3 regions of the Ancylobacter sp. TW_SC_1 genome follow, and region 3 is predicted to be linked to each of the others. Evidence: predicted binding sites of a transcription regulator. Region 3 holds the regulator's gene; each other region holds the start of a gene.
The links. The regulator PhoB, encoded in region 3, activates phosphate uptake and scavenging genes when phosphate is short. The targets are predictions, from matches to a motif close to TGTCATNNANCTGTCAT.
Positions count from the first base shown of each region.

Region 1: the regulator PhoB is predicted to act here: its motif matches at 1,459-1,475, upstream of AC1PZ7_RS14815 (ArsJ-associated glyceraldehyde-3-phosphate dehydrogenase).
Region 2: the regulator PhoB is predicted to act here: its motif matches at 1,290-1,306, upstream of AC1PZ7_RS06790 (YdcH family protein).

Region 1 is NZ_CM166365.1:3,178,393-3,181,662, forward strand. Features, by position in the region: gene AC1PZ7_RS14805 (sensor histidine kinase) at 1-456, opposite strand, end outside; gene AC1PZ7_RS14810 (substrate-binding domain-containing protein) at 460-1,344, opposite strand; gene AC1PZ7_RS14815 (ArsJ-associated glyceraldehyde-3-phosphate dehydrogenase) at 1,562-2,605, shown strand; gene arsJ (organoarsenical effux MFS transporter ArsJ) at 2,608-3,270, shown strand, end outside.
Region 2 is NZ_CM166365.1:1,478,497-1,481,766, forward strand. Features, by position in the region: gene AC1PZ7_RS06785 (propionyl-CoA synthetase) at 1-863, opposite strand, end outside; gene AC1PZ7_RS06790 (YdcH family protein) at 1,084-1,260, opposite strand; gene AC1PZ7_RS06795 (YdcH family protein) at 1,475-1,681, shown strand; gene AC1PZ7_RS06800 (redoxin family protein) at 1,808-2,293, opposite strand; gene AC1PZ7_RS06805 (protein-disulfide reductase DsbD domain-containing protein) at 2,431-3,264, opposite strand.
Region 3 is NZ_CM166365.1:436,511-439,780, reverse strand. Features, by position in the region: gene pstB (phosphate ABC transporter ATP-binding protein PstB) at 1-709, shown strand, start outside; gene phoU (phosphate signaling complex protein PhoU) at 735-1,448, shown strand; gene phoB (phosphate regulon transcriptional regulator PhoB) at 1,486-2,187, shown strand; gene AC1PZ7_RS01975 (bifunctional transcriptional activator/DNA repair enzyme AdaA) at 2,241-3,270, opposite strand, start outside.

The DNA of each region.
Region 1 (3,270 bases), 2.1 Mb from region 3:
CACCTTTCGCCCGGGATAGGCGAGCTCGCGCTGGGCATGGGCGCGATCCGCTCCGGAATCGAAGCGGAACGTCTCCCGGTCCGTGGCGGCGACGATCGAAGACGGCACGCTCGTGCCGACCGGATGGGCTCGCGGATCGGAGGCGGCGATCACATGATTGTCGGCACTGGCGACGATCGCCTCCACCGGGCGCAGGCTCTTGTTCAGTTGCTGCGCCCGCTCGATCGCGTCGAAGACTTCCCAGACATCGTCGCGCAGGATCGACGGCGCCACCGCCGAGGACAGCCCGTCGAGATAGCTCTGGGTGAGTTCGCGAAGATGGCGCCCTTGTGTGTCGTCGAGGCGTGACAGCACGCGTTCGGAGAGGACGACACCGACAAGAACCATGAGCGCGGCGACGGCCAGCGGCACCTTCAGGGCCACCGGCCAGCTACGGGGATCGAGAGACGGAGGCATCGGTTAGCCCTCGAGCGCGACGATGGCCGCCTTCGCGGCGATCGTGTCGAAGAGGTCGGCGTCCTCGCGCGCGAAGCCGTCGAGCCGCAGCATGGCGAGGATGGCGCGTCCATCCGTGTCCTCGGACATGTTCAGCAGCGCGGCGGACAGTCGCGCGAGGTGCTCCTTGTCCACGGCGATCCGTGGGGCGGCGATCGGCGGGAAGCCCAGCCATTCGGAACGCCGGAGGATACGGGTGCGAGCGGTAAGTTCCGGCTCCAGCTCGGCGACCACCTCATAGACATAGCCGTCCACCGATCCGGATGCCGCCAGCCCCGAGGCGACGGCACGAATGACGTTCCGATGGCCATAGGTGAAGAATGTCCGCTCGAAGAAGGTCTCGGGCCGGGCATGAGCCTCGGCCAGAGCCGCGCGCGTGACCAGGAAGCCGGAATTGGAATCGGGATCCGAGAAGGCGTGCACATCGCCCTTGAGGTCGGCGAGGCCTTCGGCCCGGCGATCGGCATCGACGATCAGATAGGACTGATAGAGCGGCCTGCCGCGCCATCGCGGCACGGCGACCAGCTGAAGCTCGGTCTCGTGCATGACATAGGGGTAGCCGCAGATCCATGCCGCGTCGATCTGTCTCGAAATAAGGAGAGCAACGATCTCCTGATAGGTGCGGCGGGTGACCAGATTGACCGGAACACCTGTCGTCCGCTCAAGGTATGCTTGGAGACGACCAAGCAATTCCAGATCGGACGTAAGAAAGACGGGCGTTAAACCGAAGCGTATTTCTGATGATTTCGCCTGAGGCAGGCGAGGAAATACCGCAAGAGAGGCGAAGAAAGACGCCAACCCCGTCAAGAATACGCGCCGATCCGATCCGAAGACGGATTTCCGAGACATGGCGTTTCCTGTTTGTAGTTCTTCTTGTTCCAGTCAGGCTACCTTGTTTTGGCGTCTGCGGAAATAGATGACGCGATCACAAGCGCCGACATGGGCCGACCCACGGCATATGGGTGTCACCGAACTGTCATTCCCGGCTGGTACGGCGCAGCGGGTCTGCGAAACGCACGCACTGATGTGAGCGCCGGACACGTCAATCATCCGAGGGGATCTGGGTATGAGGGTCGGCATCAACGGCATGGGGCGGATCGGGCGGCTGGCGCTGCGGGCGGCGATGGGGGCTGCCGAGCGGCAGACCAGCGATCCGCGCGCCGGCAACCGGCTTGATGTCGTTCATTTCAACGAGATCAAGGGCGGCGCCGCGGCGACCGCGCATCTCATCGAATTCGACAGCGTGCAGGGACGCTGGCGGACGCAGATCGAGACGCCCAGCGAGGAAGCCGTCACTATCGCCGGCAAGCGCATTTCCTTCTCCGCCCACGCCGCCCCAGCCGATATCCCGTGGGGCGACCTTGGCGTCGATGTCGTGCTGGAATGCACCGGCAGGTTCCTTACCCCGTCCGTCCTGCAGGGCCATCTTGAGCGCGGCGCCAAGCGGGTGATCGTCGCCGCGCCGGTGAAGGATCCCTCGGTGCTCAACGTCGTGGTCGGCGTCAACGAGCATCTCTACGATCCGGCCGCGCACCCCATCGTCACGGCGGCGTCCTGCACCACCAACTGCCTCGCCCCGGTGGTGAAGGTGGTGCATGAGGCTATCGGCATCCGGCACGGCCAGATCACCACCATCCACAACCCGACCAACACCAATGTCGTGGTCGATGCTCCGCATAAGGACTTGCGCCGCGCCCGTTCCGCCATGCTCTCGCTCCAGCCCACCACCACGGGCAGCGCCACCGCCATCGCGCTGATCTATCCCGAGCTGAAGGGCAAGCTGAACGGCCATGCGGTGCGCGCGCCGGTACTCAACGCCTCGCTCACCGATGCGGTGTTCGAGATGCAGCGCCCGACCAGCGTCGAGGAGGTGAACGAGCTGTTCCGCGCGGCTGCCGAAGGTCCGCTCGCCGGGATTCTCGGTTATGAGCCGCGCGCGCTGGTCTCGGCCGACTATGCCCGCGACACCCGTTCCTCCATCGTCGACGGCCTCTCCACCCTCGTCACCGACGAGACGCTGCTGAAGGTTTACGCCTGGTACGATAACGAGATGGGCTACGCCTGCCGCATGGTCGATCTCGCCTGCCACATGCACAAGGTCGGGATCTGAACATGACGGGAGCATCGGCGAGCGGGCTGCGCAACTACGCGATCGTGACGGCGGCCTATTGGGGCTTCACGCTCACCGACGGCGCCCTGCGCATGCTGGTGCTGTTCACCTTCTTCCAGCTCGGCTACTCGCCCTTCACGCTGGCCTTCCTGTTCCTGCTCTACGAGGCGGCGGGCATCGGCGCCAATTTCATCGGCGGGTGGCTGGCGGCGCGCTACGGCATCACGCGCATGCTAACCGTGGGGCTGGTCACGCAGATCGCGGGCTTCCTCCTGCTGTCCGCCGCCTCTCCCGAATGGGGCAGCACGCTGCTGGTCACCTGGGTGCTGCTCGCGCAGGGCGTGTGCGGCGTCGCCAAGGACCTGACCAAGACCGCGTCCAAATCGGCGATCAAGATCACGGAATCGCAGGCCGGCGGGGAGGCCGAGGGCCGGCTGTTCAAATGGGTCGCCTGGTTCACCGGCTCGAAGAACGCGATGAAGGGCGTCGGCTTCTTCCTCGGTGGTCTGCTGCTGCAGTTGGTCGGCTTCCGCTATGGGCTGTGGCTGATGGCGGGGGCGCTGTTCCTGGTCATGCTGGGCGTGGTGTTCTCGCTGCCCGCCATGATGGGCAAGGCCAAGGCCAGCGCCAGCGCCCGCGAACTGTTCGCCAAGTCGAAGGGCATC
Region 2 (3,270 bases), 1.0 Mb from region 3:
GCGGACCAGAACACCTCGCCGGGCTCCACGCCGTAGAGCCCCTCCATCGACCAGCGCAGCGCCACCATGTAGCCGCCCGTGTCGCGAACGACGCCCTTCGGTTTCCCGGTCGTGCCGGAGGTGTAGAGGATGTAGAGCGGATCGGTCGCCTCGACCGGCACGCAGTCGGCCGCGGTGCCCTCGGCGATGATCCGCTCGCGCATCTGTGCCCAGTCACGGTCGCGGCCGGGCTGCAGCTTGGCTTCCACCTGCGGGCGCTGGAAGATCACGCAGGCGTCGGGCTGGTGCTTCGCCATGGTGAGGGCGAGGTCGAGCAGCGGCTTGTAGGTGACGATGCGCGAAGGCTCGATGCCGCAGGAGGCGGAGAGCACGACCTTGGGCTGCGCGTCCTCGATGCGGCTGGCGAGTTCCGCCGCGGCGAAGCCGCCGAACACGACCGAATGGACGGCGCCGATGCGCGCGCAGGCGAGCATGGCGAACACCGCCTCGGGGATCATCGGCATGTAGACGACGACCCGGTCGCCCTTGCCGACACCGAGTTCGCGCAGCATGCCGGCGAGCACGCTCACCTCATCCTTCAGTTCGTCAAAGGTGACGGTGCGCTTCGCCCCGGCGACCGGGCTGTCGTAGAAGATCGCCGGCTGCGCGCCGCGTCCGGCCGCGACGTGGCGGTCCACCGCATTGTGGCAGACATTGGTGGTCCAGCCGGGGAACCAGCGTCCGTAAACGCCGAGGTCTTGGTCGAATACCCTCCGGCCTTCCTCCATCCAGTCGATGGCACGGGCGGCATCGCGCCAGAAGGCCTCCGGGTCACGGATCGACTGGGCGTAAATGTCGGGGTAGCGGCTGCCGGAAGCGGTCATCGCTGGCGTCTCCCAAGGATATCATTTTTGTTATCCGCGACATTCCCGTGTCTCGGGCCGCGTTGCAAGAACGCTCAATTGCTTACGTCCTTCGTCGAGTGCCGTGTCTCGCAAGGATCGAGGATTTCAGGGGCCCGAAATGCGAACCGCCGGCGTAACGCCGGCGGCCGAGGATCGTCCCGGTTGATGCGGTCGACCCGGAGTGTCCGGATGGCCCGGCCTAATGGAGCGTCGCCCCTTTCAGCCGCGCGATTTCATCCTTGAGGTGCAGTTTGCGCAGCTTGAGGTCGGCGACGCGTACGTCATTGGTCGACGGTCGGGTGACCTCGTCACGTAGTTGCTTCTCCAGTGCCTGGTGGCGTCGTTCCAACTCCGCAACATGCGACTGCATGGACATGGACACGATCTCCTGTCTTCCGAAGTGAACGTCATCAGTCTGTCACGAGCGCACCCGGCTGTCGACGAAACGATGCGCTGCGCTGCACCATGGTAGCCGATGGTAGGGCGGGTGGTGACGGGCGGTTGCAGCCGGCCATCAGCGCGGCAATACTCTCGCCGGCTCCCGCAATGGCCGGGGCGAGTCGGGGTTTTGGGTCGAGCGTTTGACACAGATGACGGCGGATGAGGAACGCGAGTTCCTGGCTCTTCTCGAGCGCCTGCGGCAGGAACATCGCGATCTGGATGTCGCGATCGAGGCGTTGCAGGAAATGCCCGGCAGCGACCAGTTGCAGCTCGCGCGGTTCAAGAAGCGCAAGCTGCTGCTCAAGGATCGCATCGGTTATATCGAAGACCAGATCTGTCCCGACATCATCGCCTGACGGCGCTGGCCGCGGCTCTTGCTGCTTCATTCCGGACGGCTGCAGGCCGGTCAGGCATTGCTCCGCGGACGCAGAACGATCCCGGCGCGACGGCTGCGCCGTCGGCCGGGATGATGATTGACCGGCTCAGAACTGCGTGAGCAGCACGTCGGCATTGGTCTTGTCGGCTTTGCTGGGCACGTCCTCGACATTGAGGATCAGCACCTCGCCGTCGTCGACCAGCATGGAATAGCGCTTGGAGCGCACGCCGAGACCGGCGGCCGCGGCATCGAAGTCGAGGCCGAGCGCCTTGGCGAACTCGCCATTGCCGTCGGACAGGAACACGATCTTGCCGCCGGCGTTCGACGCCTTCTCCCACGCCTCCATGACGAAGGGATCGTTCACCGCCGTCACCGCGATGGTGCTGACACCCTTGGCGAGAATTTCTTCCGCGCGGGCGATGAAGCTCGGCAGGTGGTTCTTGTGGCAGGTGGGTGTGAAGGCGCCGGGAACCGCGAACAGGACGACCTTCTTGTTGTTGAAGATCTCCTCGGTGGATTTCGGCACCGGGCCGTCCGCGGTGGCGACGCGGAAGGTGACGCTCGGCAGCTGGTCGCCGACCTTGATCGTCATGGGATGTTTCCTTTCATACGCTGTAAATCGGGCGGGAAACGGAGCCCGCCGCATGGCCGCGCGGAAAGGCGCCCACCGCGACCGGCGGGCCCGGTCGAGGGGTAGAATAGCCATTTCCCGCGTATCGGGAAGCCGTGTCAGCGTGCGGAAAGGGGGGCATCCACCTCGATCGCACGGTCGCCGTCGACGAGGGTGAAGCGCAGCCGTGCGCCGGCGATATCCGATCCCTTTGGCACGCCATCGACGGGAAGCCGGAAAGTCGTGAGCCCGTCCGGGCCGGTCTCGCGCTCCGGCAGGGGCAGCGCCCAGTCCTCGTTGGGGCCCTCGATGAAGAGGTCGGCCTTGCCGGCGTCGAGGACCTGCGTCTCGACGCGGATCGACGGGCCGTTCTCGCCCTGGCTGAGCACGGCGGCAGAGATCCCCGGCTCGCCCGCCTTGCCGAGCGCGGCGCGGCGCGGCACCGCGGCCAGTGCCTCGGTGAGCGCGGAAGGGGAGGTCGCGGCGCCTTCGGCCGGAAGGTTCAGCGCGAGCGAGGCATTGGCCGGCTGGCAGATCTTGCCGCAGACGGCGAAATCGAGATTGAGCTTGAGCTCGACCGGCTTGCCCGGATCCTTCGGCGTGATGCGCAGCGGTAGCACCACGTCCTTCTTGTAGCCGATGGAGAAGGAACCGCCATCGTCGAAGCGTATCGGCGCCGGCCACAGGACCTCGATGTCCGCGACGTTCTGCGAGCCGGCCCAGTCGAAATGCGGCGGCACGCCGCTGTCGCCGGGATAGCGCCAGTAGGTCTTCAGGCCAGGTGTAAGCCGGATTTCCACGCCGCCGAGCAGCGTCCCGCCGTCGGATGCGCCGGCAACGAGCCGCGCGGCGGTGCCGCCGGGCGAGGACCAGTCCGACATCGGCTCGGCCCAGGCAGCGCTCACGCCCATCAGGGGCGCGGCGGCAAGCGTGCAGACGGCGAGGGATCTCAAGCACAA
Region 3 (3,270 bases):
CAACCATGCGCTGAAGAACATCAACTTCGACATTCCCGAGAAGCGCGTCACCGCGATGATCGGGCCGTCGGGCTGCGGCAAGTCCACGCTGCTGCGCATCTTCAACCGCATGTACCAGCTCTATCCGGGCCAGCGCGCGGAAGGGAAGATCCTGTTCGACGGCGCCGACCTGCTGAGCAAGGATCTGGATTCCACCGTGGTGCGCTCGCGCATCGGCATGGTGTTCCAGAAGCCGACGCCGTTCCCGATGTCGATCTACGACAACATCGCCTTCGGCGTGAAGCTGCACGAGCGCCTCAACAAGGCGCAGATGGACGAGCGCGTGGAATGGTGCCTGCGCAAGGCGGCGATCTGGGAGGAGACCAAGGACCGTCTCCACACCTCGGCGCTCGGCATGTCCGGCGGCCAGCAGCAGCGCCTGTGCATCGCCCGCACCATCGCGGTGCGTCCGGAAGTGATCCTGCTCGACGAGCCGACCTCGGCGCTCGATCCGATTTCGACCTCGAAGATCGAGGATCTGATCGACGAGCTGAAGCAGGAATTCACCATCGTCATCGTCACGCACAACATGCAGCAGGCGGCGCGCTGTGCCGACATCACCTCGTTCTTCTATCTCGGCGAACTGATCGAGGTCGCCGCGTCGAACGAGATCTTCACCAACCCGCGCGAAGCCCGCACCCGCGACTACATCACCGGCCGCTTCGGCTGAACGCACGACGAGAGAGGCCTGACCCATGACCGAACATATCGTCTCGTCGTTCGACACCGACCTGAAGGAACTCGGCCGCCGCGTGGTCGAGATGGGCGGACAGTCCGAACGCCTTGTCGCCGACTCCGTGCAGGCGCTTGTCAAGCGCGACAGCGAGCTCGCCCAGAAGGTGATCGTGCTCGACGGTCCGGTCGATCTGTTGCAGCGGGAGATCGAGGAGAAGGCGGTGCTCATCATCGCCCGCCGCCAGCCGCTGGCCGGCGACCTGCGCGAGATCGTCGCCGCCATGCGCATCGCCAACGATCTGGAGCGCATCGGCGACCTCGCCAAGAACACCGCCAAGCGCGTCCTCGCCCTCACCGGCGAGTTCCATCCGCAGAAGCTGGTGCGCGGCGTGGAGCACATGTCGACCATCGTGCTCGAGCAGCTCAAGATGGTGCTCGATTCCTACGCGAGCCGCGACGAGACCCGTGCCTTGGAAGTCTGGCAGCGCGATGGCGAGGTCGACGTGCTCTACACCTCGCTGTTCCGCGAACTCCTCACCTACATGATGGAGGACCCGCGCAACATCTCGCTGTGCACGCACCTGCTGTTCTGCGCCAAGAACATCGAGCGCATCGGCGACCACGCCACCAACATTGCCGAGACGATCCACTATCTCGTCACCGGTCAGCTCCTGACGGAGGAACGGCCGAAGCAGGACACCAGCAGCCTGACCAGCGTGGCGTTCCCGGCCTGAGGCCCCCGGTGCCCCACGAACGATCGGGAACCAGACCATGCCGACCAATATTCTGATCGTGGAGGATGAGGAGCCCCTCACCCTCCTGCTGCGCTACAATCTCGAATCCGAGGGATATGCGGTCGAGAGCGTCGGGCGCGGCGACGAGGCCGAGACCCGGCTGCGCGAAAGCGTCCCGGATCTGCTGATCCTCGACTGGATGCTGCCGGGGCTCTCCGGCATCGAGCTGTGCCGGCGCCTGCGCGCGCGCCCCGACACGGAGCGCATGCCGATCCTCATGCTCACCGCGCGCGGTGAGGAGACCGAGCGGGTGCGCGGCCTCGCCACCGGCGCGGATGACTATGTCGTCAAGCCCTTCTCGGTTCCCGAACTGGTGGCGCGGGTGCGGGCGCTGCTGCGCCGGGCCAAGCCCGAGCACATCTCGACCCTGCTGCGCGCCGGCGACATCGAGCTCGACCGCGAGACCAAGCGGGTGCACCGCGCCGGCCGCGAGCTGCATCTCGGCCCCACCGAGTTCCGCCTGCTGGAATTTCTCATGCAGTCGCCGGGACGGGTCTATTCGCGCGAGCAGCTGCTCGACGGCGTGTGGGGACAGGACGTCTATATCGACGAGCGGACGGTCGACGTGCATGTCGGACGCCTGCGCAAGGCACTCAACCGGGCGCGTCAGCCGGACCCGATCCGCACCGTGCGCGGCTCCGGCTACTCGTTCAACGAGATGTTCGCCCGGGCGCACTGACGGGCCGTCCAAGCTGCGCATCGGCCGGGATGATGCGGGGGGGTGGCGTCGCATCACCCCGTCGCGGCGACCCTGTCGCGACCCTGCCGGTACTGCTGCTCGATCTCCAGAAGCCGCTGCTTGCGCCAGAGCCCGCCGCCATAGCCGGTCAGCGAGCCGTCCGCGCCGATGACGCGGTGGCAGGGGATCACCAGCGCGATCTGGTTGGCGCCGTTCGCCCGGGCGACGGCGCGGATCGCCGAGGGCTGCCCCATCCGGCGGGCGATTTCCGAATAGCTCACCGTCGCGCCGGGTGGAATCTGCCGCAGCTCGGACCAGACGGCGCGCGTGAACGCGCTGCCGTCGAGTGCCAGCGGCGTCCGGAAGGCGGCCGACGTACCGGCGAAGAAGTCGGCGAGCTCGGCGCGGATCTGCTCGGTGGGGGCGTAACCGCCGATTCCGAGATCGCCGCGCGCCCGCTTCCGCAGCCGCGCGATCTCGGCCGGCAAACCCTTGCGCTCGATGAATTCCAGCAGGTGCAGATGGGAGGCGCTGCAGATGGCGATCATGTCGCCAAGCGGCGTGCTGATCCAGTCGGCCAGCAGCGTGCCATGCCCGGCGATGTCGCCCGGCGCGCAGCCCATGAGCCGGGCGAAGGCGGCGCGGAAGGCGCTCGCCGACTGGAAGCCGGCGTCGTGCTGCGCGGTGATGACCTTGCCGCCGTCCGAGAGCGTCTCGAAGCCCTCTCTCAGCCGCCGGTGCCGCGCCATTTCGAGGAAGGTCATGCCGAATTGCCGCTTGAAGCTGCGTCGCACCGTCGACAGGTCGAACCCCATCCGTGCGACATGGTCCTCGCTCCAGCGGCGCGCGGGATGCTCATCGAGCGCGGCGAGCAGTGCCCCGATCGCCGGGTCGGCGCTCGCCGCGGGCTGCAGCGGATGGCAGCGCCGGCAGGGGCGGAAGCCGGCCTCGATGCACTCGCCGACCGTCGCGACGAAGGTGCAGTTCTCCGGCCTCGGCTTGCGCGCGGGGCAGGTCATCCGGCAGAAGATGCCGGTGGAGGCGACGCAGACATAAGCGCGGCCCTCATAGCCTTCGTCGCGG